Regions from separate parts of the Saccharophagus degradans 2-40 genome, predicted to be linked through region 2. Evidence: predicted binding sites of a transcription regulator. Region 2 holds the regulator's gene; each other region holds the start of a gene.
The links. The regulator FNR, encoded in region 2, switches genes on or off when oxygen is low (the NO sensors DNR and NnrR bind a similar motif). The targets are predictions, from matches to a motif close to TTGATNNNNATCAA.

Region 1 (10,393 bases), 2.5 Mb from region 2:
TAAAAAAGCTTGCTAAGTTATCAATGCAGATATATTCGATTAACTCGCCGCAATTATTTTTCGCCGGCAGTAAATCTATAAGTTCGTATTGAGACTGTGAGTAAAGCACTGCTCGATACTGTAAAGTTCTGCAAATTATTTCGGGTACTACACCGTATTCTTTCTGCGTGTCCACCAGCGCGATACTGTTTCCGCTTACACTGGCGCTGCTAATGCACGTGTTCCAGGGGGTGGGTTTGCTTAATATGTGAGCTATGTTTCTGCTGTGAGAGTAGGTTTGCGGGCGAGCCAAGCTAATAACTTTCTCTTCATTTCTTCCTTCCCACTGCTGCCAATGTTGGTTTTTTAATGGTGCAGGTAGGGATGCCTTAATAATGCATTTGTCTAATGCGGTAGCATCTAAATTTAATATTAAGCTGTTTATATCAATAATTGCGGGGTGTGGCTCGGCAGAAAGGTAGAGCTTAGTGGCACTGTGCGCATGCTTTTGCAGTGCGACTTGCAATGTGCTGGTATCACCGCCTGCTATTTGCGCACCGCAGTGCAAAATCTCTGCATCACTCGCTAACCCCCACGTTATGGCCGTGTCGTTAGAAATGGTAGCGCCATGGTTTTCGGCAGCGGTTTCTAATGTTTTAAAGTCTTCAGGTGTCATGGTTAGCTCTACGCAGCAGTAAGTGCAGGCAGCCCGGTGGTTCGGTGGGAATGCCTGTTAATAAGGGAGTGGCAATGAGAATCAAGGTTATGCCAATAGCCTAATACGCACTACCTGTAATATCTTACAGTGCGCGATATTTTCATGTAAGTTATTGATAATTAAAGAATAAAAGTTATCTGTTCTATGTGACAGCTAACCCTGCGCTACACCAAAAAATATAGTTTTCGTCAACTTAACTCAAGTGGACGAAAAAAATGAAACAAGTAGTGTTTGCGCAAGAAAACGTTAATAACCAATCAATAGTCAACGATATCTTCCGTATTAGGCATGAAACTTTTATTGAGCGCCTAGGATGGGATATAACTTCTACAGATGGCAAAGAACGCGATCGCTTTGACGATTTGGGCCCTTATCATATAGCCGTTAAACCCCAAGATGGTGGTGTAGTTGGCTGTTGGCGAGCTTTACCAACCAAGGGTGACTACATGCTTAAATCCGTTTTTCAGGAACTGCTACAAGGTGAAGATGTACCCGAGCAAGAGGATGTATGGGAGATAAGTCGATTCGCGGTGCGTAAAGGTCAAGGTGCGAGTAGCGCTTACATGAGTGATATTACAATGGATCTATTTGATACCTTTATTCAGTTTGCAAAAATGAAAGGTATTAAAAAATACGTTACAGTTACAACCCTCGCCTGTGAGCGTATTCTTAAGCGCGGTGGTATGGCAGTTCGCCGTATGGGAGAGGGTAAAGTAATGCAGGTTGGCGTTGAGCGTACAGTTGCGTTATGGATAGATATTGAAGCGAGTGAGCGCATGTATCAATGCTAGGAGTGCAATTGAATTTAGAGAATGGAATTTTACAGGTAATTAACGATAAAAGTTGCGGGCTAGGTCGTGCCATTTTAGCCTGGGCTTTATTTGATAAAAATAATACTTTGCTTGTAAAAGACAGTTACATCTTGGGTAAGCAAAAAGAAACCCTGCTTAAAGCACTAGATAGTTATGGTGCAGTGGCTCAGACGCTTTTTATAAGTGTAGAGCCCGCTGCGTCATTTATAGATGTGCAAAAACTTACCGCTGTATTAGATTCCATTCAATTGCAAAAAATAGTCATAGGCTGTGGTTTTAGTGCTGTTCACCAATGTAACCAGTGGTCGGCATGGCTAGCTAAGCAAACCTGCAGCGTTGAATACCTAGAGCAATCTACCGTAAGTGCACGCATTTCTCGCGGCGCGGTACAGGCGCACATATTGAATCGTCCGTGGGTTACCTGTGTAAGTGCGGCAAATTTAAATGGTGGGCGCGCTGGTCTTGCGCAAATAGAAACCGATATAGGCTTTAAAAGCTATTTAAAACAATTGCTAACAGTAAATGCTGCCGTGTGGTGCAGTACAGGCGCAGCGGACTTACCCACTTTTATTGAGAGTATGGGCTCAACAGCTTTGGGTGACGTAGAAATACATGCAGGTGAGATTAAAAATTTACAGCACAGGTTTAGCCAATTAGTAAAAACGTCTGCCTGTAGTGTGTGTATTTTTTGCGATATGACAGAATTAAATTGCTTGATGCAAGCTGGGCTAGTGGATGAGATTGTTCATCATGTAGTAAGTGGGTGCCCCAGTGAGCAGTCGCTAGAGATAGGCGAACCACTAAAAAGTGGTGAACTAGATTTCAGCAACTGGAAGCTTGTTTCCAGTGCGCCGCTAGGTAATGGCAGTCGCGTTGTGTTAATTAATAATACTTCCGACAGCACGGTTACTGGTGCAATGTAGTAGAAGTATTAAACTTGCGCGGTATAGCTTTGCGCCTTCTCACCCATCTTTTGCCCATCTTTGTCTTCATATTAATCAGCTATTTGCTGGTTGATTTCTCTTCTTTGCGGGAATAAAAGTTATACCCAACTAGCCCAAGGGTACATAGTGTAATGGCTATCCACTGGCCGCTGGTAGGTTGTTCGTTAATGGAGATAAAAGCTAGCAGTGCGGTGGTGGTGGGTACAAATGCCATAAATAAGCTGGCAGATAGTGCGCCAATACATTTTATTGCATAAGAAAATAAAAATAATGCGGCTACGCTAACTATTACCCCTTGATAGACTATGTGAAATAGTAAATCGGTAGTGGGAATAGTGTGTAGTGCGCTAAGCCCATCAGAAAAAACAAACCAAAAAGGTGTAACACACAATGCGTTAATAATAGGTACCCATACCATTATTTCATGCATAGAAATATTCCATGCTTTTACGGCCACCATATAAGTAGCTAAAACGAGCGTAGCACTAAGTAAAAAGCCAATACCTGTTAGGTACTTTACGCTAAATTGTGCACCGCTACTGGCAATAATAATATTGGATATACATGCAATGGCTACCAGTGCGAGCAATGGTTTTGTCATTTTTCCACTAAGAAAAAAATAGCCTAGTAAGCTGGTAACCACCGGTAATAAGCCATTAATAAGCACGCTAGCATTTGCCGATGGTGTAAATTGCAAGCCGAGGTAGGCAAACAGCACATAGGGAAACCCACACCCAAAAGCTACAACTAGGGCCTTGCCAAGCGGTAGATGCCGCCAGTTGTATTTTATGGCTAGTGGTAATGTGACGAGTGCGGCAGTGGTAAAGCGCAGCCAGGTTAGATCGATTGCTGCAATATTGCTATTGAGCCCCCAGCGGGACGAAACTATCCAGCCAGACCAAATGGCGACGACTGCGCAGGCAGCGGCAATGCCCAGCAAGCGTTGTTTATCGCTGGGCAATACTGTTAAAGCTTTCATTAAAAAACCTGATAATTATTTGCGCGTATTTTAAAGGGTATTGCCAATTATTGAGAGCATTATTTCTTCGCTTCCGCCTGCCAGTGCAAGCCCCATTGCTTCTGTTGTAAAGCGAATTGCTGGGGTGCCGCGTAAATAACCCTGCGCGCCGCTGTAGTCTGCTAGGGTGTTACTAGCGGATTTTAGCAAGCTGCTGCCCATATATTTTAGCGCGGCAGAATCCTTTGCGCTAAGTTCGCCTTCTTCAAATGCATTAACACAAGTTTCAAAATAGGCTTCAAAAGCCATTAGTTGCATTTTTAACCTCGCGACATTATCGGCTTGCAATGCGCATTGTGGGGAATTGCGAGTGTGCAGTATTAATTCTTCAATTAAATAAGTGCTTATGCCTAGCATGCGTGCACTTACAAATAGCCGCTCGGTTTCTAAGTGCTTCATTAATAACATAAGTCCTGCGCCAAATGGCCCAACGAGGTTGTCGAGGGGAATAACGGCATCTTTTGCGCTTATTCCTCCTAGGCAGCCGTGATAGGCCAATGTGGGCACTGCTTGCTCGCGGGTAATGCCGGCCGTTTCAATGGGCACTAGAAATAAAGAATAGCTAAATGGGCTGCGGCTGGGGTTGGTGCGTGCAAGTACAAGGGCTGCGTCGGCAAAAGGCAAGTTGGTAATACCGCGTTTTACCCCGTTTAGTATCCAGCCCTCTTCACTTTTATTGGCGGTAAATTGAATGCCCTGTAAATCGCTTCCGGCATCTGGTTCTGTCATCGCGAGAGAAAAAATAGCGTCACCGGTTAATGCTTTTGGCAACCATTTATCAATTAGCTCAGGCGAGCCTTTATCTAGCAAGCCGCGCGTACCAATGTCTATGTGTGAGGCCAAGCATAAGCCCACAGCGCCGAGAGCTTGGCGTGCGAGCGAAAAATGTAGGTACAATTGTTTGCGTATATCGTTGTCGCCGTAGGGGGCCGGCCAGCCGCGGGTAAGTAAATTGCTCTGCGCTAGCTCCCGTACCAGCGAGTGAATAGACACAAGTTTTTCGGCTTTACTTGTAGGTGTGTAAGGCGAAAGGTGCTCGTTAATCCAATTTTGTAAATCGGCTGCGAATGCGTGGTCTTGTATTTTCATATGGCTAAGCCTTTTGGTGGCGCTCAGAAACGCTTGTGTCTAGAATGTTGCGAAGTAACAAGTCCTTAGGCTCTAGGAAAAAATTAGCCCAATTGGCTTCTGTGTAACTATTCGCTATTGGCTTATTTTTTTGGAAGTGGGTAATACCACCTAAATGAAGTGCTTGTTTCGATGCGTACACAAGTAACTCGCTAGCGAGCAATTTACATGCACTGGCAAGCGCTTGGGTATCTTTGCCTGCCGCCATCTGTTGTAAACTATAGCGACTAAGCGCGCAGCTACTACTTAATCGAGCCTCAAGTTTTGCTAATCTATGTTGAATAACCTGCTGATTAATTAGCGGGTCACCGTTAGAAATGCGTGACTTTAAAAATAAAATTAACTTGTCTAAACACATTCGCGTGTATTGATTGTGGCGTATGGCAGTCATTATTCGGCTGCGCGCAACAAGGTCCAAAATAGACTGTGTATTTATCTCGCCAATTGCACCATTGTTTACCAATACGTTTTGTAATCTGAGGTTAGCTATTTCAAATTGGGAGTTGTTTGCTTTGGGGGCACCAAGTTGTGCGTGCTCTGCGGTTGTAATACCCGCGGTTTGAGTCGGCAGGTAGGTAACTAATGTATTGTTATTGGGCAGTGTGGCGAGCACTAAATGGTGGCTAACGGCCTTATTAAATAGTACGACGCTTAACGCCCCATTCAGCAGCCAGCCATTTTTATTCTCGCTAGCGCTTACACCAAACGGCGCTTGCGTAGAGTTTTTTGCTTGCTCAGGAATAGTTAAAACGCGACTAAAAAGCATATCGCCTTGGCGAATACTGCTAAGTAGCTGTTGAGCTAGTTTTGAGTTTACCGTGTTGCTATGTGGGTTATGTGGGTTATGTGAGTTGTGTGGATTAAGTGAGCTATGTGGGTTACCCATTGTTGCCGTTAGCTCTAAGAGCGGTGCAACAAAATTTAGCTGGTTGGAAATAAGCTCGCTGGCCGCAAACGACTCTATATAGGCGATATGCTCTTCAAGCTCGGCGTAATAGCTAAACTCAGACGTTGTTTCGGGCCTGCAGAGCTTAAATACCGTTTTAAAAAAATCGATATCGTAAGTGTTAGCCTTATTCTGATCGCATAGGTTAAGAAACTCGCTCAGCAAATCCGTGTTACTTGCCTCTTTTTGCTGTGCATGCATCTGTTGTGAGGGTGCTGCCACATCCGCTGTTTTGCTCATAGGGCGTGCTCCTCTATGTGAGCTGAAATATGGCTATAGCGTTCGTTGCATTCTAGAAAGTGTTGGTTAGCCAATGCGCGCACTTTTTTAGCGTTAACTTTACCGCTGGGGCTTAACGGCATTGCGTCTATGCTGGCAATAAGCGCAGGGCGCATATAGTGCGGTAGGGCCTGTGCTGCTTGGTTTAGCAAGCTTTCTAGGTTTTCGCCTTCGTTACGTGTTTTAACAACCACAGCAAGGCACTCGCCATAAGTAGTGTGCTTAACTACCAGCGCAACGGCATCTTGAACAATACTTTGGCTGCGAAAGGGTTCAGCTATATCGCCTAGGTCCACGCGATAACTATTTACTTTTACCTGATCATCTATTCGGCCCAAAAATATTAAATTACCATTGTGGTCGCGGCGCACTTTGTCGCCGGTGCGGTAATATGTGGCGTGGTTAATTCGCGTAAGTCGAGCGTCATTTAAAAGCTCTCGATTAAGGTAACCATTCATTACTTGTGGGCCGCCAATGCACAGTTCACCTATACCAGGTTCATCGCTTTTTTCATCACTATTTTTATCACTATTTATTTCAATAATGGCATCCACTAATGGCAGTGGTACACCTATAGGGAAGCTCGAGTACTGGTGAATATTTTCGTGATTTATTTGAAACAGCGTGCAAACACAGGTGGTTTCGGTGGGGCCGTAGCCATTTAAAACGGTAGCGTTAGGGCTGCAATTTAGCCAGGCGTTAATGGTGTTGGGGTTTAATACCTCGGCACCGGTCATAATGGTTTGTAAGTGTGGCCAGTTATTTTTGTCGAAATTTGGCAGCGCGGCCAGCATGGTAAGTGTTGAGCCCACGGCGCAAAAGTGAGTTATTTTCTGGTTGGTTATTAAGCCTATAAATCTAAACGGTAAAGGTACAGTAGGTCCTAGCCAAACGGAGGCGCCCATGTAAAGGGGCAAAAGTAAATCTGCGATAGAGACATCAAAATACAGTGCAGATGTATTCATGCAGCGCGATTGTTGATTAACCCCCATGTAGGTGTTAACTGCTTGGAAAAATGCCAACATAGCGCGATGGCTAATGCGTACGCCGTTAGGTACACCTGTAGACCCAGAAGTATAAAGTATATAGGCGTCGTGCTCTGCATTACCTTCAAGCGAGGTTAAGTGCGCTTGTGCGTTGTCAGTAAAAGCATCAATACTCGCGTCAATATTTATAGTGCACAGGGTATTAAACCAATCAGCGGTATGGTTGCTGCAAATAATCGCTTTGGGTTCGCTGTCATCTACAATGCTTTGCAAGCGCTGCTTGGGCGCATCTGGGTCTGCTGGAATATACGCAGCACCCAGCGAGAGCACAGCTATAATAGCGCATACTGCAGTTGTGCTTTTGGGTAAAAGAAGTACTACGCGGTCGCCGCTAGTCACGCCGTTGCTTTGCAAACGTGCCGCGAGAGAGCCTGCTTGATGCGCTAATTCTTTATAGGTTATCGCTTGGGTGCCGTCGTCTACAGCCAGTTTTTCTGGCTGTACTGCGGCCCAGTGAATAATGCGTTGGGCCAGTGTTTGCATGGTTACGCTACTCGCTTTTGAATAAGTTGTGTTAAAGATCCAAATGAAGCCAGGCCGTCAATATCTTCTGCTTCTTGGCCAAACCCAAACCCAAAATCTTCGCTGATGCGCACGCTTAGTGAAACGGCATCCATGCTGGTAAGGTGGTATTTATTAATAAAATCGTCGTTTGCATTTAAGCTAACGTCGTTACTTGCAATACGCTTAACGTCGGCAATAATCGCGCATAGCTTTTCTTCAATTTGTGTGATGGTTAAATTGGTCATTGTATTTCCTTGTGATGATTATGTTGGGGTGAAATTGGCTAACAGCTAGGCTGGTACTGTTGGTGTATTGTGTAGGCTGTTGTTGGTATTTGCTTGCGCGCAATAGTCTTCTAGTAGTAGTCGCATTTCGTTTACTACTTCTTTTACGTGCTCGCCGGCAAGTATGGGGTGTGGGTACACCAGCGAAACTGTTTGGACGTTATTAAATGCGTAGCAGTGCGCAACAATAGAGAAGTTGCCTGCCACGCGATTTGCGAGCATTGTGTAATCCGTCAGTAATACACTTGGGTGGGGCGAGCGGATATTTATATCGCCCATATTGGTAATGCCTACCCCTTGTGCAAAAGAATGTAGCGTTGCTATTTGTTTGGTGCCGGCATCTACTTGGTTAATATCTATCGGGCTCTTGGTTAGGCAGGTTGTCATTATTTTGTGCATCAATGCGCGGTCGTATTTAATGGCAAGCTGCGTTACATCCAGTTCACTACCTTCAATTAAATTCGATGCAATAGACATATAACAACCAAGCGGGTTGAAATAGCTGGGTTGCGAATCTTGCAAAAACCGTAGGCTAACGGCTGTACCGAAAGGGAAAGGTGTTTGAATAAATTGTGTTTTTTGCATGGCTATACACATAGCGGCCGACACAATAGAGTGGAATTTAATATTGTCTTTCGCTAGCTGTGTATTTAGCTTACCCATAAAAACAGTGTCTAGCTTTAGTTGTTGCCAGTGGGTGCTTCTGCTTTCTAATGGGCACGCTGTATCAAAATCTCTAGCGATGGTGTGTTCTGTTTTGGGGGCAAAGGTTTGTTCCCTTAGTAGTGCATCAACTGCTAGCGGTAAATCTACTTCTGTATCGTCGAAGTAATGGATGCCTGTAATTTTACTGGCAATAAAATCGAAGAAAGATTGCGCAATGTGGTGCATGCCATTCGCGTCAATTATTGCGTGATGTGCAGAAAATATAAGCGTATAGCTTGCTTGGTCCTTTAACTTAACCAAACTTATTTTCCACAGGCTAATACTGGCTTCTATTTTGTCATCTAAGGCGAGACGTACAATCTTGTCCTTCTCTTGAATGGTATTAACCTCAATATAGTTAACGTCTATTCGGTTTAAATCGGCATCGCGGTAAAAGTATAGTTCGTTTTCTTCACGCTTTATTGTGCAGCGCAGGGGAACATACTTTTTGTAAAGCGCGTTCACAGCTTCGTAAAAAGTAGACGCATCTATGTCGGCTTCGAAATCGATGGTTTGTGTGCCCTGAGTTGAGCCATTTAAGTTTCCATGAAATAGCGCCATGCGAGTTTCAATCGAACCAAGGGCTCGAATTACAGTGTTTGATTTGTTGCTTACGGACATAAATTCCTGCCTGACAAGATGTCTACGTGGTGTTTGTATTTAGAAAATAATTTCATTTCCTACTTTTCGATCATGTTAGCGTGAGCGTGGATAGCGTGTAAATTTTTGGCTTGTGTCAAATGTGACAGGTTAGAAAGGCTAGGTGGCTTGAGTACTATGCGTGGCGTTAACGTATAGCCGCTATTTTTACTGCAACTGGTGGCTGTATATATTGCCAAGCGGGTTGATTGCTTGGTTTCAATGTCGCAGGCTAATTTAGGTTGTATTCAAGTGGAAAGTACTCATAACAAGTGGGCAGTAGCGCTATCGGTTTCGATGGGCGGAGTTATGTCATCGCTCGACACTTTTATCCTTTATGTGGCTACGCCAAACCTTCGCGGAGTATTTTCAGCCACTGTGGCTGAGGTTAGCTGGGTAAGCACCAGCTACGCGATCGCATCTATGATGTGCATGTTTTTATCTGGCTGGTTTGTAGATCGCCTAGGTAGTAAGCGGGTATACCAAGCGGGTTTGGTGTTGTTTGTTATCGGCTCAGCGCTGTGTGCTATGGCGACGTCTCTGGAGCAATTAATTTTATATCGCGTTATTCAAGGTTTGGGAGCAGGTATTCTTCTGCCGGTGGAAGGCGTGATTTTGCGCAGAACCTTCCCGCCGGTGCAGCACGGCCTGGTTATGGGGCTTTACGGTACGTCCATTATGTGTGGCCCAGCATTTGGCCCCATGTTGGGCGGTATTCTTATCGATCAGTTCAGCTGGCACTTTATATTTATCGTGAATATTCCTATTGGCATTATCAGCTTTGTAATGGTTAGGCATTATTTGATCGATGATCCAATCGGTGCAGACACCCCTAAGCGCACATTCGATGCCCCAGGTATTTTATGGCTGCTATTTGGCGTTGTGGGTACCGTGTGGTTGCTTGAGCGTGGCGATCGCACCTACTGGTTTGAAGATACTCAAAATGTAGTACTACTTGTGGTTGCACTCGCTTCTTGGGCAATGCTTTGTGCCCACTCCCTTACCATCAAGCAACCTCTTCTAGACCTCAAAGTGCTGAAGCATAAAACCTTTACTGCGGCGAACAGCTTGAACTTTCTCGCTGCTTTCATGATTACTGGCACGCTGTTCGTTTTGCCTATTTACATGCAAGAGCTGCTAGGTTTTTCGCCAACACAAGCGGGCACCACCATGGCGCCGCGAGCGTTGGTAATGATGTTGGCTTTTCCCCTTGTGGGGTGGCTATTTAATCGTGTTCCCATGCGCCTGCTTATTACAACTGGGTTGGTATTAGGGATTGGTAGTGGGGTGATGATGGCCGGCTTTACTTTCGAAACCGGTTGGCACGATATGATTTTGCCGCAAATCATTCAGGGCTTAGGGGCAGCCTTTATTTTGGGGCCGGTTACCAC
Region 2 (10,393 bases):
GCAATCGGGCGTGTGCGCGCTCAGGTTGGTGACGACAAAGTATTGCTGGGTTTGTCTGGCGGGGTGGATTCTTCTGTAGTGGCCGCGCTATTGCACAAGGCTATTGGCGATAAGTTAACCTGTGTATTTGTTGATAACGGCCTATTGCGTAAAAACGAAGGCGATCAAGTGATGGACATGTTTGCAAAAAACATGGGCGTTAAAGTGATTCGCGCCGATGCTGCAGACCTGTTCCTTGGCAACCTTGCTGGCGAAAGTGACCCAGAGAAAAAACGCAAAATTATCGGTAATACGTTTATCGATATTTTCGACCAAGAAGCGAGTAAGCTAAAAGATGTTAAATGGTTGGCGCAAGGTACTATCTACCCAGATGTAATCGAGTCTGCCGCTTCTAAAACAGGCAAGGCGCACGTTATTAAGTCCCACCACAACGTAGGTGGCTTACCAGAGGATATGCAGTTTGAGCTTGTAGAGCCGTTGCGTGAATTATTTAAAGACGAAGTGCGCAAAATAGGCTTAGAATTAGGGTTGCCGTACGATATGGTTTACCGTCATCCTTTCCCGGGTCCGGGTTTGGGTGTACGTATTTTAGGCGAAGTGAAAAAAGAGTATGCTGAAATACTGCGTGAAGCGGATGCTATCTTTTTAGAAGAGCTGCACGCGGCGGGTTGGTACCATAAAACCAGCCAGGCTTTTGCTGTGTTTGTGCCGGTTAAGTCTGTAGGTGTGGTTGGTGATGCGCGTCGTTATGCGTGGGTTATTGCGTTGCGTGCCGTTGAGACTATCGACTTTATGACAGCCCGCTGGGCCCACTTACCTTATGAGCTGTTAGAAAAGGTATCAAACAGAATTATTAACGAGATTTCAGGCGTGTCTCGGGTTACTTACGATGTATCAAGTAAACCACCTGCTACGATTGAGTGGGAGTAAGCGGGCCTGATTTACCGATAAAACTTGGTTAGCACCCTAAAACACGGATGTTGAGTGTTCCGCACAATGGAGTTTGAAGATGGATTTCGATGCTTGGAAAGTAGACCTTAAATCAAAGTCGGCGTTTCATGAGACGGGTTGTAGAATTACCGTAGAGGGCAACCCGCGACAGCCGATGGGGTTAATTCCCACAAATTTTCCAACCGGTTTAACGGCAGTGGAGGAGGCGCGGTTGTTGCGCTGTGGCATGAAGGCTATTGTGAGCAAGGCTAGGGAAGAGCATATGAAAAACGTGGGCAGCCTGTAGTTGATGCTGGTGCTTTTGCCGTTTCGTTACCCATAAAAAAACCGCCATCTAGGGCGGTTTTTTATGGGTGTTAATAAAGCAGCAGCGCCAAATTATGAGCTCGTGCTTAGCTTTACTTGCCAAAACACTACCTTACAACATACTTGCCTTTTAAGTGCATTAAGGTTTTGTGATTATCTACTGTTTTAAACAGAGTTTGGTATTTTTCTAATAAAATGGTGCCTGAATCTTGGCCGCTTTCTGCTGAGTAAGTAATACCTGCGAGTAGATCATCAAATTCTTTGGTTAGCTTATCTATAGCTGCATAGATTTGCTTGGTGGTTTTTTCGGTTTCGAAAATGTGGCCTTTACCTGTCATTTGTAGGTATTGGTCGCACTCTTGTAGCCATTCTTTGCGCTCGGCTAAAAAGTTGCGGGTGTTTCTTAGCCCGCCTTTGTAGCGCATATCAAAGTTGTTTTCTACATAGTTGCCCACGCTACCTAGGGTAGTGGTCATAAATTCCATGCGAATATCATCGCAATAGCTCCATGTTACGTAGCCTGGGAATTTAACGTTGTTCGCTTGTTCTGCCTTTTCCTTCTGGCACTTCTCATCGCATCCGTACGCGTTCGAGATAATAAATGATGCAACTAAAGTTAATAGTGCAGCCAGATTTTTCATAGAAGGGGTCCGCCAGTAACTATTTGTTATAAGAATGAATGTACAGCCGTTAAATCCATTAAAAGCGTCACCAACTAAAATGTCAAGTAAAACGTGACATAGTTCCTTGTGTCTAGACGAGTTTTAAAGGTCTTTTACTTTTTAAATAGTGAAAAGTTATATAAGAATGTATAACGGGGCTGCATTCTTGCCGAGAGGAATTAAAACGGCTTACTGGTGGCCAATATAATAATTGCGCAAGCAGTTAAGAGGGCACTAATTCCAAAAATTGCGCGCAGGTGTTTATGGGGGATTTTGAAGGCAGTGATACCTAAGCCAATATAGGTAATAACCAAAAGTAATTTGATTGAAAACCAAGAATAGTCAAATGGCGAGTAGCGAAGCATTACCGCAAGGGTTACACCGGTAACAAGTAAAAGGGTATCAATAACATGTGGTGCAATTTTTACTGCACGCAATTGAAGTTTGGAAGAGTTTCCCATTAGCCAAAGAAATCTAACGGCAAACCCGCCAATACTTAATAGCACGAGCCATACGTGAATGTGTTTAATTACTGCAAACATGGAATATTATTCGCTAAGCGCTTTCTTGATAAGTGTGGCCAAATGATCTGGGAGAGTTGCTGCAAGGGCGGCTTGATGACCTGCATCAGACATTTTTGCCCATGTTTTTTGAATAATATCGATCAGTTTTGCTTCATCGTGCTTACGAGCAAAATCATCTAAATAATAAAGTACGAATACGAGGCATATAACGTCTTCCAGAGTTTGAGTTTCTGGGTCTCTGCGCAGGCCTCGCTTCTGCACAAGATATTTAACGCGACTGATATCTTCTTCATTGTAGCCGGCTTCCAGCATAAGCTCGCCAGTGCGCTTTGCATGAAAAAGCCCAAGCTCTGCGCGCCATTGTTTGTAACCTGTGCGACCTTCGGGGTAATCGCTACGCGGTGATTTCCAGCGCTCTATATGTTGTGCGCGAGCGGCAATTTGTAGGTGCTCGGACGCTTGCGGGGCAAAGCTATTAAGTACTTCTGTCATTCTTTGAGAGTACAAAAGTTCTTTGGCAATAGGCTCGCCATTTGCAGTTTCTTGATTGGGGTCTTGTGCATTTGCCGCGTCAATTTTATTGATAACGGCTAAATATTTATCATTCATTCGCAATAGAACTCAAAAATTGGGTGAAGTTTTGCGCGAAAAATTAATCTGCCGTTGAGGCGATAGCGCGCAGCTTATCCATTTGATTGATAACCACGTGTTTTTTATCAAGAGCTATTACTTCTTGTTTGTGAAGTCTGCTCATTACACGGCTTACGGTTTCTATGGTTAAGCCTAAGTAGTTGCCCATATCTGAGCGTGACATGGGTAAATAAAACTCGGTGCTTGATAAGCCCCGATGGTGGTTTCTTGTAGATATACTAACTAATAAGGACGCAATGCGCTCGTCGGCATTTTTTTTACTTAGCAGGGTAATGAGCTGCTGCTCGTGGCTAATTTCTTTACTCATAAGTTGAAAGAAGCGACGCTGCAAATTGGGAAGCTTCATGCTCAGGTCTTCGAGTTGCGAAAAGGGTATTTCACAAATCGCTGAGGTTTCTAATGCCATTGCGGTATTGGAATGTACATTCGTTGCTAGGCCATCTAACCCCAAAATTTCGCCCGGCAAGTAGAAGCCAGTAATTTGCTCCTCGCCATCCCTACTGATAGTAGAGGTTTTTACTGCGCCAGATCTTAATGCGTAAACAGCTTTAAAGTCTTCGCCTGCTTCGTAAAGTGGTTGGCCTTTTTGCAAAGGGCGGCCGCGCTGAACTATGTCGTCTAATTTAGCAATGTCATCCAACGCGAGGCTTATGGGTAAGCATATAGCCGATAAACGGCAGTCACCACAGTTCACCTGAGGGGCGTGGTGACATGATGTAGGTTCGGATTGGGACATAATTCGGTCCAGAGTACGGCAGGTATTTGATTGCTAGATTGCGAGCAAGGATATGGATACTAATGGCTAATGTCAAAGGCTTCTTTGCCTAGTTAATTGGCCTCGGCGGTAGAGTGATTGGTGTACTAATTGGTAGCTTATGGTTAAGCAAGGCTTGAGTATAAAGTGAGATATTGTGGAGCTTGTATCTGTGCTCGGAATAGACGAATGCGTCTACTCCCGGGCCCACGTTAATGGAAATGTGCGAGTCTTCGTCGGGTTCTAACTCGAAGTTGGTGTCGAGCGCATTGTGTGATGTGTGACCCAAAAAAATGTGCAGCTGATTAAAGGTTTTAAGTAGTGGGGTAATCGCGGTTTTTAGATCTGGCAATGCCGGTGCAGGGTATACAACTAACCCCAGTTGAGCAAAACCGAATTCTTTAATTTTTGCCAGCTTTTGCATCACAATTGGAGTGTTTTCTAAGTCTGAAAGCGCTATCTCAACTAAGCAGCGGTTGAAGCCTAAACCTTTGAACAGCCCCAGCCAGTTGCAATTAAGGTCCGTTAAATCGCAGTTAACAGTGTGTAGCCGCTTTTCGATAGGCTGTATATTGTATAGCTTTGCTAATGTGCGTATGAGTGCGGTAACTTCGTGTGCCCGCAAAAAGCGCGTAGGGTTGTGTAGCGTGAACTCGGTGAGTGTTGGGTGGTTGAGCGCTGTGGCCCAAACTTCAAGCTCGCGTTGCAAAAGAAACGCGGTGTCGCAAGATTGCTCGTAAAGGGGCCGAATATGATTGGAGTCTATAACAATAGTTACCGCACAGCGTTCAGCTGCGCGCGCGCGGCTAATTTCCACGGTGGAAGAGCCATTGTTAGGTGGGGGCGAGTTTTTTTCCATGTGGCTACTTTATCGTAAGCCCATGCAAGCGGTATTGATTCGAATCAAACGTAAGCGTTGAAGGTTAAGCCTACTTGAGAAGCTTTTAGGTGGCTTCTACACTTTAGTTAGAGCAGAGGGGGAATATGAGTTATCAGTGCGGTGAGTGCGGTCATAAATTCAAAAAGGCGTCTACGCATGGGGCTTGCCCTGCGTGTGCTTCTCGACAAGTTCGCAACCTAAAAGCGGCAGAACCTGTAGCTAAAGAAAAGCCAACCAAAACCAAAATAGAACTATTTACCATGACCGTATTATGGGCGTTACTTATTTACGGCGTATACGATAAGTATATTGCCAGCTAGCGCTATGCGCGGCCTGAAAAAGTACTACGAGCAGGCAAAAAACAGCGGCACCAATTCACTTGCCGGCCCCTGTAGGCTTGTGTCAAACGCTCGGCTATTTGCACTGGCATCCAAATTTAATTCTACCGTGGTTGCGCCGTAGCTGGCAGCTAGCTCTACAAACCCTGCTGCTGGGTAAACATTGCCAGACGTACCAATAGATACAAATAGGTCACATTCACACAGGGCCTGTTCGATAGTATCCATGGCTAACGGCATTTCACCAAACCATACTATATGCGGTCGCAATAAATTTGGCGGTGTGCAGCACTCGCACAGGGATTGATCGGTTAGGTCTTTGGTGCAATCGCTTACCTTTTCGCTCACAGGGCAGCGCGCTTTTAGCAGCTCACCGTGCATATGAATTAAATTTTTACTGCCACCTAGCTCATGCAGGTTATCTACGTTTTGGGTAACCAGTAAAAATTCGCCACTGAAGTGTTGTTCGAATTCCCCCAATGCTGTGTGTGCTTTGTTGGGTTGTGCGGCTGTAAGTAATTGAGAGCGTCTAGCATTGTAAAACTTTTGCACAAGCTCTGGGTTGCGGGCATAGGCCTCGGGGGTGGCTACATCTTCCACTCTGTGGTTTTCCCACAGGCCGTTATTGTCGCGAAATGTTTTAAGCCCGGATTCGGCCGATACCCCAGCGCCGGTAAGTACAACAATGCGTTTGTAATCCTTAGCTTGCTTCATTGCTTGCTTCCTGTGTTGTTTGGCTGCGGTAAGCGAGTAAAACGGGTTTGGCGCGAATTAGCATCCACCCTAAGCCAGCAGCTAGCCCTTGTAAGTGTGCGGGTGTATAGCTTGGCCAGGTTAAATCTGCACTTAGTAGCGATGTGTCCTGAGTAAATTCCCACGCGAGCCTACCAAAATAAAGAAGGGCGATAGCAATAGGAATAATACTTTTTGATCTTGCCCATACTAGCCAGATGGCAGGGGGTACCAAAGCGTTAATGGCCCCGCTTAATCCTGCATAGCGATCTAGCTGGCTAAACGGCAGGCAGGCGCCAACCACAACGAGCCCTATGGTGAGCATTACTATTGCATCTATACGATGTTCTTCTTCAACAATAAGCCCCAAAACAAGCATGGCACCGCAGTTATAAAGTAGGTGCTGGTTATCGAGGTGAACTAATTGAGAGGTGAGAAGTCGCCAAACTTCGCCATCATTTACTAGGTTTCTCTCGAAATAGAAAAGGTCGAATATAGGAGGGTAAAAATAGCAAACAACTAAAAGCATGCAGCACGCGATGGTGAACCAAGGCGTGGATTGGCCCAACATAGTTGTTAATACTGCTGGGCGCTTATTATCCATACTGTGAGTATTGCCTGCTTTGCGGTTGATTAGTCTAATGCTGTAACGGCTATTGTTTGGCCAAATTCCATGCTGCTATTGGCGGCAACCTCTATATCAGAGGTGCTTGCTGCTTCTAGGCACAAATAGCTTTTTTCGCCGTCTGTATGAATGTCGTCAATGTCTGCCGCCAAGGTGCCAGGGTTCCACAAAACCCAGTTAGCACTGCCGTGTTTAGTAACAGATATGCGGCGTTGCATAATGCTATCGGTAATGCTGGCTGGGCCATCGCACTGATAAACGCGATCAATGGGGCCGTTGTAATCCGGCTCTGTAGTATCGCACTGATTTTCTAGATCGTTTATTTTGCAGTAGTAAGGTTGGCCGGTAAGTTCAGGCACGGATAGGTGATTTAAGCTGCCTATTTGAAAGTAGTTATGCAGGGCGTAGGCGAAATTTACCGGTGCATTAAATGGATTAACCACTTTGCAGGTTTGAGTTAAGCGGCTGCCGAAAATAAGTGTTTGCTCTATTATTTGCGGGTGGCTCCAAGCTAGGGCTTTGTCTTTACCTATGTCACAGCTTAGTTTGAGTACGGTGAGGTCCGATTCTTCCTTCGCGTCTTCTAGCGTCCAATTCATTGTGCGTACAAGGCCGTGGCGGCCCTTGTTCTCTACAGGCCCAAACCAAGGCCAGCACACGGGTATGCCACCGCGAATCGCGGCGCTGCCATCCAGTGCCGATGTTTCGCTCATCCAAAGTACAGGTGCGTGGCCCTCTGGCTGCCATTCGGTAATATGCCCGCCAAATAGGCAAACCTCGGCTTTGCAGTTGTCATTCTGGATGGAAATAAACTGAATGCCGTTTTTCTCTGTGACAGTAAAATCTTGGTGCATAAATACTCAAATATTGTTTGCTTTCGATTCGTGTCATTCTAGCGGAATGCGCTTGTCGCTTCTATCCGCATAGAGATAATGATGTATAACTTTAGGTATTTATTGTGTGACGGGTGTGGAAATTTTTATTAAGTAGCGTTTGGGCCAATATTTGCCTGTTACCCAGTAGGCATTGTGTTCGGGGTCGTAGGCAATACCGTTTAATACGGCTTGCTTAGGGTTGCCACCGTTTTGCTTTTGTAACGAAGTGAGGTCTAAAATTCCGGTCACTTCACCTGTGTGATAGTTAACACGCAATATTTGATTAGTTTGCCACACATTAAGCCATAAATGCCCTTGTGCATACTCTAGTTCGTTTAAAAATCGGTAGATTTTATTTTGGTCGTGTACTTTTACTTTTTTAAGTACGCGAAAGTCCTTCTGGCTGCGCAGGTATAAATGCTCACTGCCGTCGGTCATTAAAAATAAGTTGTCTGTATGGGTGAGGCCCCAGCCTTCGCCTTCGTAACTAAGTGGGGTTAAAGCTTCACGGGTCGTTGCATTGAAGCGCAGTAGTTTATTTTCTTTCCATGTTAACAAGTACAGCGTGTCGTTTATACGTGTTAAGCCTTCTGCAAATACCCGTTTGGGTAGGGGGATTTTGTAGGTTTGTTCGCCCGTTTCTTTGTTGTAGCTGGCAATAAATGATTTGCCGTAAAGGCCGCTACTTTCGATTAGTTGGTCGCCAGCTACCAGTAAGCCCTGTGTAAAAGTGGTGGAGTTATGAGGCAGGGTTTTGAGCACCTCAAATGCAAGCTGTTTAGCGGCGTTAGCATAGGGGGTAATACATAAACTTAGGGCCAAGCTAACGGCTGCAATTATGCTTGTGGTGGTGTGTTTAGTATTAGGTTTTTGGGTTGGCATGGGCGTTTTTTGTATGGGTAATGTGTAGCCTAAGTTAGGCCTTTTACTCATTAAAAAGCAATTGCTTGTAGCATGCCAGTTTTATTGCTATTGCGCCATCGTCTGGTGGTGTGCAGGCGTATTGGCAAAGGCCTATTGGCTAAGACCTGTAGGCAAAGCCAATAGGCCTTGTGCGAAATTTCTATTCACCTTCTTCTTGTTCGCGTAGTTTTTCCCGTTCCTCTACGTAGCTCACCGCGTCGTTTACAGCGTGGGCTACTTTTATAAGCATTTCTTCCATTTCTGTTGGCGATAAAAAGAACGTCATATCCACGTCGTGGCGCACATAGCGCGGGGGCAGCCTGTTTAGTGCCACGCAGGCTGCGTCGGCCATAAATTCGGGGTCGGCGGCCGCGCGATCAGAGGAGCGCACAAGCTGCTCGAACACCATGGCTTCATAGTAGTTGTGGATGGATTCGCGGGTAGAGTTCAGGTGCCCGCTTTGCGGGGTATTAAGTAGCATAGGTGCCTCGCTTTTATGAATGTCGCTAACGTCACTAATATTGTCGCTTGCTGTGCGTATAAACCGTTGGTTACGGGGTTTGCTATCAACAAGTGTAGACATTAAATGCGGTTGCGTGTCAGATCCCTAAAAAGAAAGCGGGCGGGGTGCAGGTGCAGCAGGGTTTCGGTAGCAATGGGCTGTAGCTCGCCAAATATGCTGTGGCAAAGGGATTCTGTAGCTAAGGGCGTGTAGGCTAAACCGCGAGAGCCGTATCCCACACTCACGTAAAGGCCGCGATAATAAGGGCCTGTTTGAGGAATAGGTGTCGCGGCACGCTTGCGATAACCCGCAAAGCGTTCGCAAAACTCATCACGTATTGGTACTGGCCCAACAATAGGGAAGTAGTCTGGCGTGGTGGCTCGAAACCCTACTTTACCATCGAGGGTGGTAAGTGGCGGGTTGAACGTGAGCGATTTACTCATCGAGGCTAGGTTATCAATATTAAATTGATGATCTTCTTCGCGTAAGTCGAGGGTGTTTTCGTGCAAATTAAAAGAGGCGCCAGCGCAGTGGATGCCACTTTGCGCTGGGGCAATATAACCTGCACCACAAACAGATGCGTGCAAACGTTGCGACAACCCATGACTACTAAGGTGGGACACTTGGCCGCGTATGTTGCGCATAGGTAAGTATGCTGTTTGCGCAAGGTGTTTCGCGTCGCGAGCAGTACAAATTACGGTAATGTCTGCGCTGGCAAGCTTGTGGCCGTCGTTTGTTAGGGCGAACCATTGGCCGTGAGCATCTTGTTGCAGTTGGGCAGCATCGCTATTAAAGAGCTTGGTTATACGCGGGTGGTTGGTTAGTGCATGGCACAGCTGCACGGGGTTTAGCCAGCCAGAGTTACGTATAAATAACCCGCCAGTAGATGTGCTTACGCCTACCGCTTGTTCTGTGTCTTGTTGTTCTACCCAGTTAAATATGGGGTTGGGATCGGTGCTTGCGTGTTGCTCGCCAATGTTTCTTAATTGTTTTTCTATGGCGTTACTTGTTGCTAGGTGAAGCACGCCGGAGGCTTCACCACAGGTGGTGTAGAAGTTATGGCTGTGATAAAAGCGGTCTGCATACAGTTGGGCTGCCATGTTGAAGCGGCTTAACGGGTTTCCGCTAAGCGACAGGCGAGTGTATACCAACCCTTGCAGGTTGCTGGAAGCGCCATTGGCAAGATTAGGTGCGCGCTCCAGTAAGGTTACATTAACGCCCCTAAGCGCAAGAGCGTGCGCCGCGTGCGCCCCAGCTAGTCCGCCGCCAATAACGATTGCTGTTTTGGGGGGCTGGTGCTCACTGTTTGCAGTTTGAAGATGCCAGCTATGTTGTACGCCATTGCGTTTGCGGTAACTTCTGTGTGCTGTAGTGGGCGCTTTGTTGGGGTCGACTTGAGCAAAAGGGTGTTGCTCAAATGTGCCAAAAAGCATCTCGCGTTTTAAGCCAAAGCCCGGCACTTTTTGCCACTTAAAACCCGCGTTTTCTATTGCGTCTCTTACCGAGCGAGCGCTGGTAAAAGTGGCGAAGGTAGTTGTGCTTTTGCTTAGTTCTGCCGCAAGGGTAAAGATACATGGCTGCCAAATGGACGGGTTTTTGGCTGGAGTAAAACCATCGAAATACCACGCATCGACCAACTGTTGTTTATCGCCAATGCAGCTGCTGCGGTTTTCTATTTTGTTTATTGCGC
Region 3 (10,393 bases), 1.2 Mb from region 2:
GCTTATGGTTGTAGCGTAAAATACTAAGTACTGGTTTTGCGCCTAGTGTTGAATGGCTGCCGAAATAAGGTGCTACAGGGGTGGGCGGTGCTCACCCCTGTAAAAAACGGTGTATCTTTACGTTTTAACTATTCATAGTGCTTGCTATAAAGTGATGCCGTACCGCTTACGCCTTCTTGAATATGCACTCTGTAATCGTATTTTTGTTTGCGAGTTTCATCCCCTGCGTAGGTGTAATCGGTGTTGGATACAATTGCCACCACTACGCCATTTTTGGGTGTTTTTTCTAGTGTTAAGCACGCTTCGCCACTTTCTATAGGCTGGCTGTATACCGCTGAACCGTCTTGTGCGCGATAGGCTAATTGCAAGCGCATATTGTTGCCGAATGGTTCAAAATCAACACGCACTTTGTTGCCGGTTACTTGTAATGGTATTTGATTGGCACCAGACCAGCCCGGCAATGTATTTTGTGCTGGTATCAAAGTATTACCTTCCTGGCTTGTTGCAGCATAAAACGTTAATTGATGGGGTTCAGGCTCCATCCATTTGCCAGCAGCGGTTTCTTCTGCACCAATGGTGCGTTGCCAATTGTTATTGATTGGTTGTTTAAATCCATTCGTCCAAGGGCCAAAATCAACCATTGCTTGCCGTGCGCGGTATTGCATAATTAAGTGGCGAGTTTGGTCGTCGCCCAAGCCCGCTGCTAGCGAGGCGAGAATATGGTTATATGGCCCGTTTTTCCATATCCACGCATTTGCACCGCTAGAAACATATTGCGCTAAAAAGTGAGAAAACACAGAGTTGTATTGATGGCCGCCTAAGTAATCTCGCCAAGTTGCTATTTGCTGACCATTTAATTCCCGGTGTACGCCTTCAGCATTCGGCCCACCGAAGGAGCCATCTTGTAGCCAACCACTGTAATTTTCGATTGGCATGTGCGGCGCTAAAAAGGGGGCACCATCTAAAAAGCCAACGCCATAATCCCCAACGCGAGATGCCTCCATATTCATTTGTAGCCAAGTGTTGCCGCCTTCGTTAAACCATGCAGCTTTGTTTCCCATCGAAGCCATAATAGTGTGGATAGCTTCGTGGGTTATACCACCGCGCTCGCTAGGTGTTATTACTGGGTAATACGAAAGCAGTACCATGGGGTAGCCGGCAATGCTACTTTGCCAGCCACCTCGCTCGGTATTGGCTGCGTTATCGGTACATAAACCAGAGCCGTACAAATACACATTGCTGTAGTAGCCTTCCTGAGGAAGCTTATCGGGTGGCCAGCCCATTTCGCCGCGAGCGTATGCCATATCTTCATTTAAATTGGCCAATACTCTATCTATATCTTCATCGGTAATTGCGGGGTTGCGATTATGCCCCCAAATAAACGCGTACCAGCCAGAAGTTTTAACACCTGCAACTTGGCTTGGGTCGCAACCTAAAAATACCTCAAATTCTTCGGGGTTTATATCTGCGTAGTCCTGTCTAAAGTCGTAATTTAAATTCGGCTCGTATTCGGGCCACACATACGCATCACACTGTTCTGGTCCGCCACTACTACTAGACGTTGAGCTGGATGATGAGCTTGAGCTGCTGCTAGATGAGCTGCCGCTTGGCTCTGTTCCCTCTACGCGCCACTCCAGTATGCCTGTAGATTGCAATGTGTTGCTTATAGAAACACGTAGGCGGTTTGTAACAATATTGTTTAAATTTAGCGTGTTAAATGTATTTTCTTGCCGCGGTACATCACCTACTTTTACCCATGTGCCATTGCTCCAATATTCAATGTAAGCAACATCGGGTACCAGTACGCCGCCATTATCATCAAACCAATATATTTGCGTTGAGGATAACGTATAGTTTTGTGGCCAATCGTACTGTACCCACTGTATCGAATTTGGATTGTTCCAGTTGCCGTAAGCTCCGTTGGACTTGTCGTTGGAATTGGCCGGGGTGTTACCATCATTCACTGCTGCCAATGTTTCCCATGCAGAAACATAGGAAGTGCTCGCATTGGCTATACCAGCGAGATTTACTGCGGCAGCGCCGGAACTCGAACTTGAACTTGAGGCTGAACTTGTACTACTAGAAGAGCTACTACTTGTATTTGAGTTGCACACATTACCGGTTAAAAGGGGGATTTCAACCACACCGCCAGTTGTGGTGCCTTGCAGGCCAAACTCGACAGATTGGCCCGAGGTAAGTGAGCCATTCCAGCCCATGTTTGTAGCGGTGTAATTGCCGCTAACATTCGCGTTCCAAGCATTTACAAGTGTATTATTTTCGTACGTCCAGCTAACTTGCCAGTCATTAATACTACTCGTTTGGGTATTAGTGATGCGAATGGCGGCAGTAAATCCGCTGCCCCAATTATTTGTGACTTGATAGCTGCACTCGGCTAGAGCCGTGCTACCCCAAGCTGAGGCTGCTGTGGCTAACATTGCTGCAGCTAAGCGACCTCTCGCTTTGTTAATTAACATAAAGGTAATCCTCGTAAACATGATTTAAAAATTATTATGTAACCAAAGGAAAATCCCTTTGACGCATTAGTTGAAACACGAAAAAGCAGCCTTAATAAACCGCAAAAAGACTATTAAGACTATTTGGCGGCGGTAATGATACGAGGGGGCGAAAGAGAAAAACGGAATAATTTGGCATATATAGTATATTATACAATAAGTCGCCTAAATCATTATTTGGGTAGGGTAAGCAGAATTGGTGCAGCGCCTGTTCTGGTTTAACTAATCAGTTGGCTAGGCTGTAAAACCCTTATGGAATACAGTTAAGAGCCCGCAGCACTCTAAAAAGCATTTGAAGACCAAATAGGGTGATTAACGGGGGAGGCTAATGCTTGATCTGGTGGGGATAAGAGAATTTGCAGCGGAGGTTTTGAGCACTAAATTATTAGTGCTCTATTTGATGGGTATTTCGCACGTTGCTAAAGGTGAGGTTTAACAATTCCCAATGTCCTTTGGTTTTTACGTACACTTCTGTCGCTGTAAATTCATTTGTCACATCGTTTCCGCGCACGTGCGCTTCCAGAGTAATGCGGCTCCACACAATGGCTGTGTCTGCGACTACTTCAATATCAGTATCGTGAACAATTGTATTCTTATATCAAATACTGCCGCTCTTAATAGTTTCTAATTCCTTCGCTTTTTTCCACGAACCGCTCATGTGTACAAATTTAGATTCTTGGTGGAATAATGAAGCGAGTGCTTCAACATTCTTGTTGGCCATCCACTGCCATTTTTTCTTAGAGGGGGCTATAAGCTTCGCTGCCTGCTTAGAATGCGACGCGCTTGTATTTTGCTTGGCAGCTAAATTGGGTGAGTTATTTATAGTGCTCTGTGCCATAGAGGAAGCACATAATACCAATGCGAATAATATTGCGATAACGTTTAGTAAATTTTTCACCATTTATACCTTTTAAAGGGAGGGATCTACACGCTAGTGCGGATCAATCGAGAATTAAATCGAATATTGCATCAGTAACAAAAGCCATAAAACTAGAATGCTTTCGGGCGTGATGTGCTTGGGATTCGTATTGCTGGGCTTGTTGGTCTGCATTGCGAATGGCATCTAGGTTGTCTGGTGTGCCCGGTAATTCCCCTAGGCGCGCAGACCGCTCGCGCGAGGCGTCAGCCAACCCCTCATATTTATCTACAGTAGCTGTGCTGGTACAGGCGCTAATGCCAGAGGCTAAGCACATCGCTAATATAATCTTCTTGATCAATTTAAACTCCATGAAAAAGTAAAACTTTGCGTATAAAAAGGCTGTGGGCGCCTAGTATTCCAGATGTTGTTGCTAAGTGTACTAATCAGCCGAATCACTAAGCTTTGATACCAAATATTACTTTGAGTTCATTGTTAATTGTCGTCTTAATTGCGCCTATTCGATACTTGTCTTTGTGGCGTGGGTATTTGGTGCAGAGGTGCTGTGAGGGGATTCCCATTGCTTACTTCGGCTATGTTTAGTATGCCTTTAGCTATCAGGTTATAGCTACCTGCTTAGACCGTTTTACGTTGAAGCACTGCTTTTTAAACCTTCGCAGCCTTAAATAACGCGCTTTAATTACTTGAATACGTATGCACAAACCTATGCACGGTAATGAAACTATTAAACAATAAGTCGGGGTATATGTGGCTTTTGGAATGTCTATTTAGGCAGTAGCTACAACACGTTGCATCTAACGAGCTGCATATTTTTACACGCACCACATAGAAACTTGTTTAACCAAGCCGAGCGTATTCGCCAAAGTAAATAAAAAATATATAAATTTAGTTGCTTTATAAAAATAAAAGTACGGCAATAATAATTGCATCACGCAAAAAATTAAGAGAGAACAGTATGTACAGGTATGTCTTGGGTGTTAAGCCCAGCTTTCTATTATTCTGGTTGCTAATGGCAGCACCTAGCTTTGCCGCAAAGCCAGATGGCAAGCAGAAAGCTATCGATCCTTTTTGGAATAACGCAATAGTCTATTTTTTGTTGACCGATCGCTTCGCTAATGGCGATACATCTAACGATAGAAATTTTGACAGGGCGCAAGATGGTGCGGTGCTTCGAAATTTTATGGGGGGTGATATTAAAGGTATTACGCAAAAAATTCGAAGTGGCTATTTTACTGCCTTAGGTGTAGAGGTGTTGTGGATGACGCCGGTTGTAGAACAGATACACGGTTATTGGGATGAGGATTGGGGGCGAAGCTATCCCTTTCATGGTTACTGGCCCAAAGACTGGACCAGCGTAGACCCCAACTTTGGCACCGAGACAGATTTAAAAGAGATGATAGCAACAGCCCATGCATACGGTATACGCGTACTAGCAGATGTTATTATTAATCATACTGGGCTAAAAACTAAAGTAGATGTGGCGTGGCCACAGGATTGGATACGAACAGAGCCTACGTGTGAATGGCATTCATATATTCATAACGTAACCTGTGCACTTGCGCCCAGCCTTACCGATGTACGCACTGAGTCTAACAAACCTGTAGCACTACCTGAATTTTTATTAGAAAAATGGCGTAATGAGGGGCGAGAAAAACAAGAGTTAGCCGAGTTAGATGCATTTTTTGAACGCACAAATTTACCACGTGCACCCCAAAATTATATTGTTAAGTGGCTAACTGATTGGGTGAGAGAATACGGTATAGACGGTTTTAGAGTGGACACCGCTAAGCACGTAGAGGCCGAAATTTGGCAGGTACTAAAAGTAGAAGCCAGTACAGCTTTTAATGAGTGGAAAGCGAAAAACCCCAATGCCCTGCCAGATGAAAAAGACTTTTTTATGATTGGTGAGGTGATGCACTTTGGTGTAAATGGGTTTAAAAATACGCCTGCCGGTACGCGCAATTATGATTACGGAGATAAACAAGTAGATTTCTTTAATTATGGCTTCGATAGCTTAATAAATATGGGGTTCGCCACCCATGCAAGCGATTCAATGGAAACTATATTCAGTACATACTCGAAAGAGCTGCATCAAGGGCCGCTACAAGGCGTGGGTATTCTCAATTACGTGGTATCGCACGATGACCCAGAGCCGCACGATAAAGAGCACACTAAACCCTACGAAACTGCCTTAAAACTTATGCTCGCCCCCGGTGCAGTGCAAATTTATTACGGCGATGAATTGGCGAGAAACCTTATTGTAGAAGGTGCCGTAGGGGATGCTACGTGGCGATCCTTTATGAACTGGCAAGATATAGCCACTGTCGAAACTCAGCTGTTGTTACAGCACTGGCAAAAGTTGGGCACTTTTCGCAAGCACCATATGGCAGTAGGTGCCGGCATCCATAAAATACGCAGTAATAAGCCCTATATATTTAGTCGCGTATTGCACGATGCTACACACGCAGATAAGGTGCTAGTAGGAATAGAGTTGAACAAGGGTGAAAAAGTGCTGCCAACTTATTCAATATTTAATAACGGCGATGTGGTAAAAGACTATTACTCAAATACTTTGGTTACCGTAGAGGGTGGTAAAGTCGTTTTGAATACGCCTTATGAAATTGTATTGTTAGGCGAATATCACGCTATAAATTAAGAGATCAAAAATTTATTAAATTAATATTTTGTCGGCAGGTTAGTTTGCATGGCGCTTTTCTAGTTGCATGGTGCTTGCAGTAGCGCTGTGTTAGCTGCGTAAATCGCTTGAGGTATACGCAGTCTGCCAATAATTTAGCTTCGCATAAACAGCACGCTATCCTCTAGATAAGTATGATCGGTCAAGTCAAGATAAAGCATTTCTAATTGCTCATACAAGTCAAGCCAGTAGTGGCTAGCCTTAGCCGGTGGTGAGAATGTTTTGGTTAGGGCTTTTATGGAATGGATGGCCGTGAGGTGATCTTCGTGGTCGTGTTGTGCATTTTTTATTTGCTCGTCATAATTTGTGCGTGGCGAGTTTATAAAATGTGGGAATACTGTGCGTTCTTCCTTTAGCATATGAATATCTAGGTCGCTATATATTTTCTTTAAGGCTTTAGTTATGCCTGTTGGGCAATCCGGTTCGCCAAAGTGGATGGCTTCTACTTTACGGGCTAGATCGATTAGCGTTGCTATTTGTTGGCGGTGGACATCATGATAGTTGCGGATTATATAGCGTACTAAATCTTTATTGGATATCGCTGACCAATCTCTTTCTGCCATAGCTCGTCTATACAAGAATTCGCACCGAGGTATGCAATCTTGTTTATTAACTTTTTGCAGCGCGCTTAATAGTTGAGTGTCGTCTTGCATTTCAATGCCCAGCGAAGTTAAGTATTGCTTTGCACTGGGCGCTATAGCTAGAAATTCTGATAGGGTACTATGTAGTATGTCCATTATAAGCCTCTGCCTATTGTGAACGGTTGGAGCTATGGGAGCGTTAATAATACTCGGTTAGCAATAAATATTATTGAGGTAAATCAATACCAAACGAAAGAAGTTGGGTGGGGGTTATAAAAGGGTAGACCGTTATTACTTTTTGGGCGAGCTCTTGTCGGCTGTCTTCTTAGAGACGCCAGTTAACCACTAGTGAGTTCAAATAATAACAGTGTGTATGATGATTTTCAGGGTGGCCGGTCTCTATAAGTACGGTAATAAACCAAAGGGCATACCACCATTTATTGCCATCTATCTTGTCTTTTTACGTCGTTGCTAAATGTAGATGAAAAAGCTTTCATCTTTGCTTTGAGTAGTTTTTTACGGCCATCTGTAGATCGAGTGTAAATAAGCTCTGAAAGGCTAACGTTTTTGCACCACGCTTTGTAAAAAATAGTAGCGGTTTCCTTTCTTGTGGTAAATATAACCGGCACTGCGTGGTAGTCATCTCTTCGCATTCCCATAAACGTCCCTTCACGTAAAACTATATATCTAGGGTTGTCTATGGGCGCTAGAATTTCTGCTAAGCAATCAGCAAATAACGACGATTCGTAAAATGTGCTGCCTGCTAATGAAAGGTAATAGCTTCCATCTTCGATAGTTGCTACTCGAACGTCTAACTCTCGAAAAGGTGTTTCGATAAAGCCCGCTCGGCTTAGGGCTTCGGTAAGGGCAATACCTATTTGCTTAAGTGCGCCATCGGTAGGTAAATAGCGAATAAGTATTTTAATCACGGCAATCGTTTTGGGTAGTTTATACAGTAACACGCCAGTTACTGCCGCCAATATAAAGTAGGGAAAAAGCCCGCGTGCCATGGGAGCAGCATAGACAGAATAAATACCTGCAATAACCATAAAGCCAATAAGCTGAGTGAACAAATATTTTAGCGAGTAGCGCAGCATATAACCGCGAATACGTGGCGACTTTTCTGTTTTAACAGAGGGTATAACACGTGCGTTAGCATTAAGGGTTAACGCTTTTTGCCAGCGTTTGGCGATACTGTGTATCTTGTTGTACCTGTTACGCATTTGGAAGTTGTTTAGCGCTATTGGCGTGCTGTTGGTGAGTTTAAAGTCTGATTCAATTGCAGTAGCGTGCATGCGTTCGAATCCACTTTCGATGGTTTGCTTTTTTTCAGATAGGCCTACAAACGTATCAAAACGTTTTTTAAGATTATGGTAGTCGCTCCAGCCGCCAAAACTGTCTGGGTCTATGGCTACTAGGTGCCATATAGAGCTAACTTTATCGCTATTTTGGCGGTCTATACGTATTGCTCGGCCACGCATTTGATTGGTTGGCATAAATGAACCAATCGAGCTGGCGAGTATTAACGAATTAACGACAGGGGCATCCCAGCCTTCTCCTAGTAGTGCACGTGTGCCAACTAACACTTTTATTTTTCCTTCGATTAACAATGCAGTAAACGCACCGGTTAAGCGGTTTAACGGGCCAGTTACTTTTTGGTACTGTTGCTTGTTGCCCATTGGCTCGGTTTTAAAGTTTCCGCTACCTAAATGATTCAGTAGTGCATCTAATTTACTGGTTGGCACTATGCAAAGCCTGCCGGTAAGTAACGCAATTTGGTCAGCAATGGGAGAGGAGGAAGTTAGTGTTTTAAAAATTGGCCAAGCGCCAAGATTAAGTGCGCCGGTGTCCATGCCCGATGTAAGCGCTTCGTCACGAATATAATCGGTTAAAATTACTTGCCGCAGTGCATCGCCACGCTTGCTGTATTCGAGCTTATGAATATCTAGGCAGGCATCTATTTTGGTTGCACTTAGTGATAAAGACCGTTCCATTCTGCGAGAATGCTCAAACGACAATTCTGTTTTATACAGTAGCTCCGCCGCGCGCAGTTGTTTTTTAAGCGCTTCAATGAATTTTTTGTTTGATTCATTGTGTTCAAATGTTTTAGAAAAAAGCACAGCTTCCACTAATGTTTGCCACCACTTTTTTCCCAACTCGGGTATGTCTTGCTGTGTGAGGTCGAGCAGTTGCATAAGTGGTTTGTTGGGCGGTAGTGCTTTTGCTTTTATAAAGCTTAGTAATGCAATTGCTATTTTCGGCTCTTTGATTACCCAGTCTTCTATATTGTTACTGTTTAGCCAAGGGTGGGCCAATACAACCTGTTCAAACTCAGCGCTTGCGAAGAGTGTTTTGCAGGTTGAGGATACGCGTTGGTCGTACTCTTTTATTTGTTTACTGAATTCTACTGTAGCATTACATGCCCATATGTAATCTTGATGAGGGCAGAGCGTACCTGCTTTTACTAATTCCGGTATCGAAATCTCTTCGTCGATTGGCCCGCACAATTGCTCGTAGCGGCTCCATTCATTGCGCTCAGAATCGTAGGGTGGTGTGGCGGTAAGCGATACAAGGGTAATATTGGGCAAGTGATTGCACACTTTTTCAAGTGCTCGCCACCACTCTGCGCGTAGGTGGTGCGCTTCGTCTAATATAAGTACTTGAATATTATACTGCTCGAGAATACTAATAAAATTATTGAGTTCTGCGTCTTTTAGTCCTTTATCTAGCTCCAACTCTTCTGCTTCATCTGCATCTTGGGTTGTATCCTGTTGATTCAGTTCTTGTGCAAATTGCGAATGTAACGCTTGGTAAGTGATAGATGTAAGCGTTTTGGGTGTTAATAATGTGTTGCTAACCCAATTTAGCTTATTAATGTCGTCCAGCTGGCAAAAGTCCGTTAGGCGATCTAACCATTGGTCGCGTATTACGCGGGTGGGTGATAGCACAATTGCGGGTTTACCGAGTAACCTAAATACTTCTAGCCCCAGGGTTGTTTTTCCTGCGCCAGGTGCAGCAACAATATGCAGGCGTTTGTCGTTTAGATGTTGGTGTACGGCATCGAGTACGCGCTTTTGGTAGGGGCGCCAGCTGTGGCGAAATTCCATTTCATTAAAGGGGGACATAAAAATTCTCGTTATTGCCTATTACGCTATATGTTTTTATTTAGGGCATTAAATTTATGTGCATTATTAACGCGTTTAGGCTGCGTAACAAGCTGCTACCTGCGCTGGGAACTAACCCATTATAGCTATGGTCAATACTGCTACATAGCCGCATAGTGCATGCTACGAGCTAAACAACTATTTGAATGGTGCGTGTGCAAATTGACAAGATTGGGAATAAGCCAGTATGAGCAATAGGAATAAACTTAACAGTAAAATCGGCCAACTATGGAAGCAAAATCGCGGTTTTGTATTGTTTTTAGGGTTGATGCTGGTATTTAGAAGTGCCTTCGCCGATTGGAACTCAGTGCCCACTGGGTCGATGAAGCCTACTATTGTTGAGGGTGACCGTATTCTTGTAAACAAAATGGCTTACGATCTGCGAGTACCATTCACTCATATATCTCTTTTACATTTAGCCGACCCAGAGCGCGGCGATATTATTATTTTCGATTCTGTAGCGTCCGATACTCGTTTAGTTAAGCGTGTAATTGGTTTGCCCGGTGACGTGGTAGCCCTAAGTGATAACGTATTGTTTATTAACGGCAAGCCGCTTAATTACA

Region 1: the regulator FNR is predicted to act here: its motif matches at 9,090-9,103, upstream of SDE_RS18255 (condensation domain-containing protein).
Region 3: the regulator FNR is predicted to act here: its motif matches at 6,896-6,909, upstream of SDE_RS03090 (hemerythrin domain-containing protein).

Annotation. Positions count from the first base shown of each region.
Region 1 is NC_007912.1:4,445,017-4,455,409, reverse strand. Features, by position in the region: gene SDE_RS18295 (hypothetical protein) at 1-655, opposite strand, end outside; gene SDE_RS18290 (acyl-homoserine-lactone synthase) at 913-1,488, shown strand; gene SDE_RS18285 (hypothetical protein) at 1,497-2,432, shown strand; gene SDE_RS18280 (DMT family transporter) at 2,512-3,432, opposite strand; gene SDE_RS18275 (acyl-CoA dehydrogenase family protein) at 3,463-4,560, opposite strand; gene SDE_RS18270 (acyl-CoA dehydrogenase family protein) at 4,565-5,785, opposite strand; gene SDE_RS18265 (amino acid adenylation domain-containing protein) at 5,782-7,353, opposite strand; gene SDE_RS18260 (acyl carrier protein) at 7,356-7,619, opposite strand; gene SDE_RS18255 (condensation domain-containing protein) at 7,665-8,984, opposite strand; gene SDE_RS18250 (DHA2 family efflux MFS transporter permease subunit) at 9,255-10,393, shown strand, end outside.
Region 2 is NC_007912.1:1,885,167-1,895,559, forward strand. Features, by position in the region: gene guaA (glutamine-hydrolyzing GMP synthase) at 1-930, shown strand, start outside; gene SDE_RS07645 (hypothetical protein) at 1,010-1,237, shown strand; gene SDE_RS07650 (hypothetical protein) at 1,365-1,898, opposite strand; gene SDE_RS07655 (SirB2 family protein) at 2,099-2,461, opposite strand; gene SDE_RS07660 (DUF4202 domain-containing protein) at 2,468-3,058, opposite strand; gene fnr (fumarate/nitrate reduction transcriptional regulator Fnr) at 3,096-3,830, opposite strand; gene SDE_RS07670 (hypothetical protein) at 3,919-4,707, opposite strand; gene SDE_RS07675 (hypothetical protein) at 4,833-5,048, shown strand; gene cobB (Sir2 family NAD+-dependent deacetylase) at 5,073-5,780, opposite strand; gene rrtA (rhombosortase) at 5,767-6,402, opposite strand; gene SDE_RS07690 (D-hexose-6-phosphate mutarotase) at 6,432-7,277, opposite strand; gene SDE_RS07695 (glutaminyl-peptide cyclotransferase) at 7,377-8,180, opposite strand; gene SDE_RS07700 (late competence development ComFB family protein) at 8,362-8,784, opposite strand; gene mnmC (bifunctional tRNA (5-methylaminomethyl-2-thiouridine)(34)-methyltransferase MnmD/FAD-dependent 5-carboxymethylaminomethyl-2-thiouridine(34) oxidoreductase MnmC) at 8,784-10,393, opposite strand, start outside.
Region 3 is NC_007912.1:703,168-713,560, forward strand. Features, by position in the region: gene SDE_RS03065 (thioredoxin family protein) at 1-27, shown strand, start outside; gene SDE_RS03070 (cellulose-binding domain-containing protein) at 129-2,474, opposite strand; gene SDE_RS23210 (DUF4440 domain-containing protein) at 2,899-3,099, opposite strand; gene SDE_RS23005 (nuclear transport factor 2 family protein) at 3,112-3,351, opposite strand; gene SDE_RS03080 (hypothetical protein) at 3,455-3,730, opposite strand; gene SDE_RS03085 (alpha-amylase family glycosyl hydrolase) at 4,346-6,046, shown strand; gene SDE_RS03090 (hemerythrin domain-containing protein) at 6,181-6,822, opposite strand; gene SDE_RS03095 (DEAD/DEAH box helicase family protein) at 7,104-9,791, opposite strand; gene lepB (signal peptidase I) at 10,018-10,393, shown strand, end outside.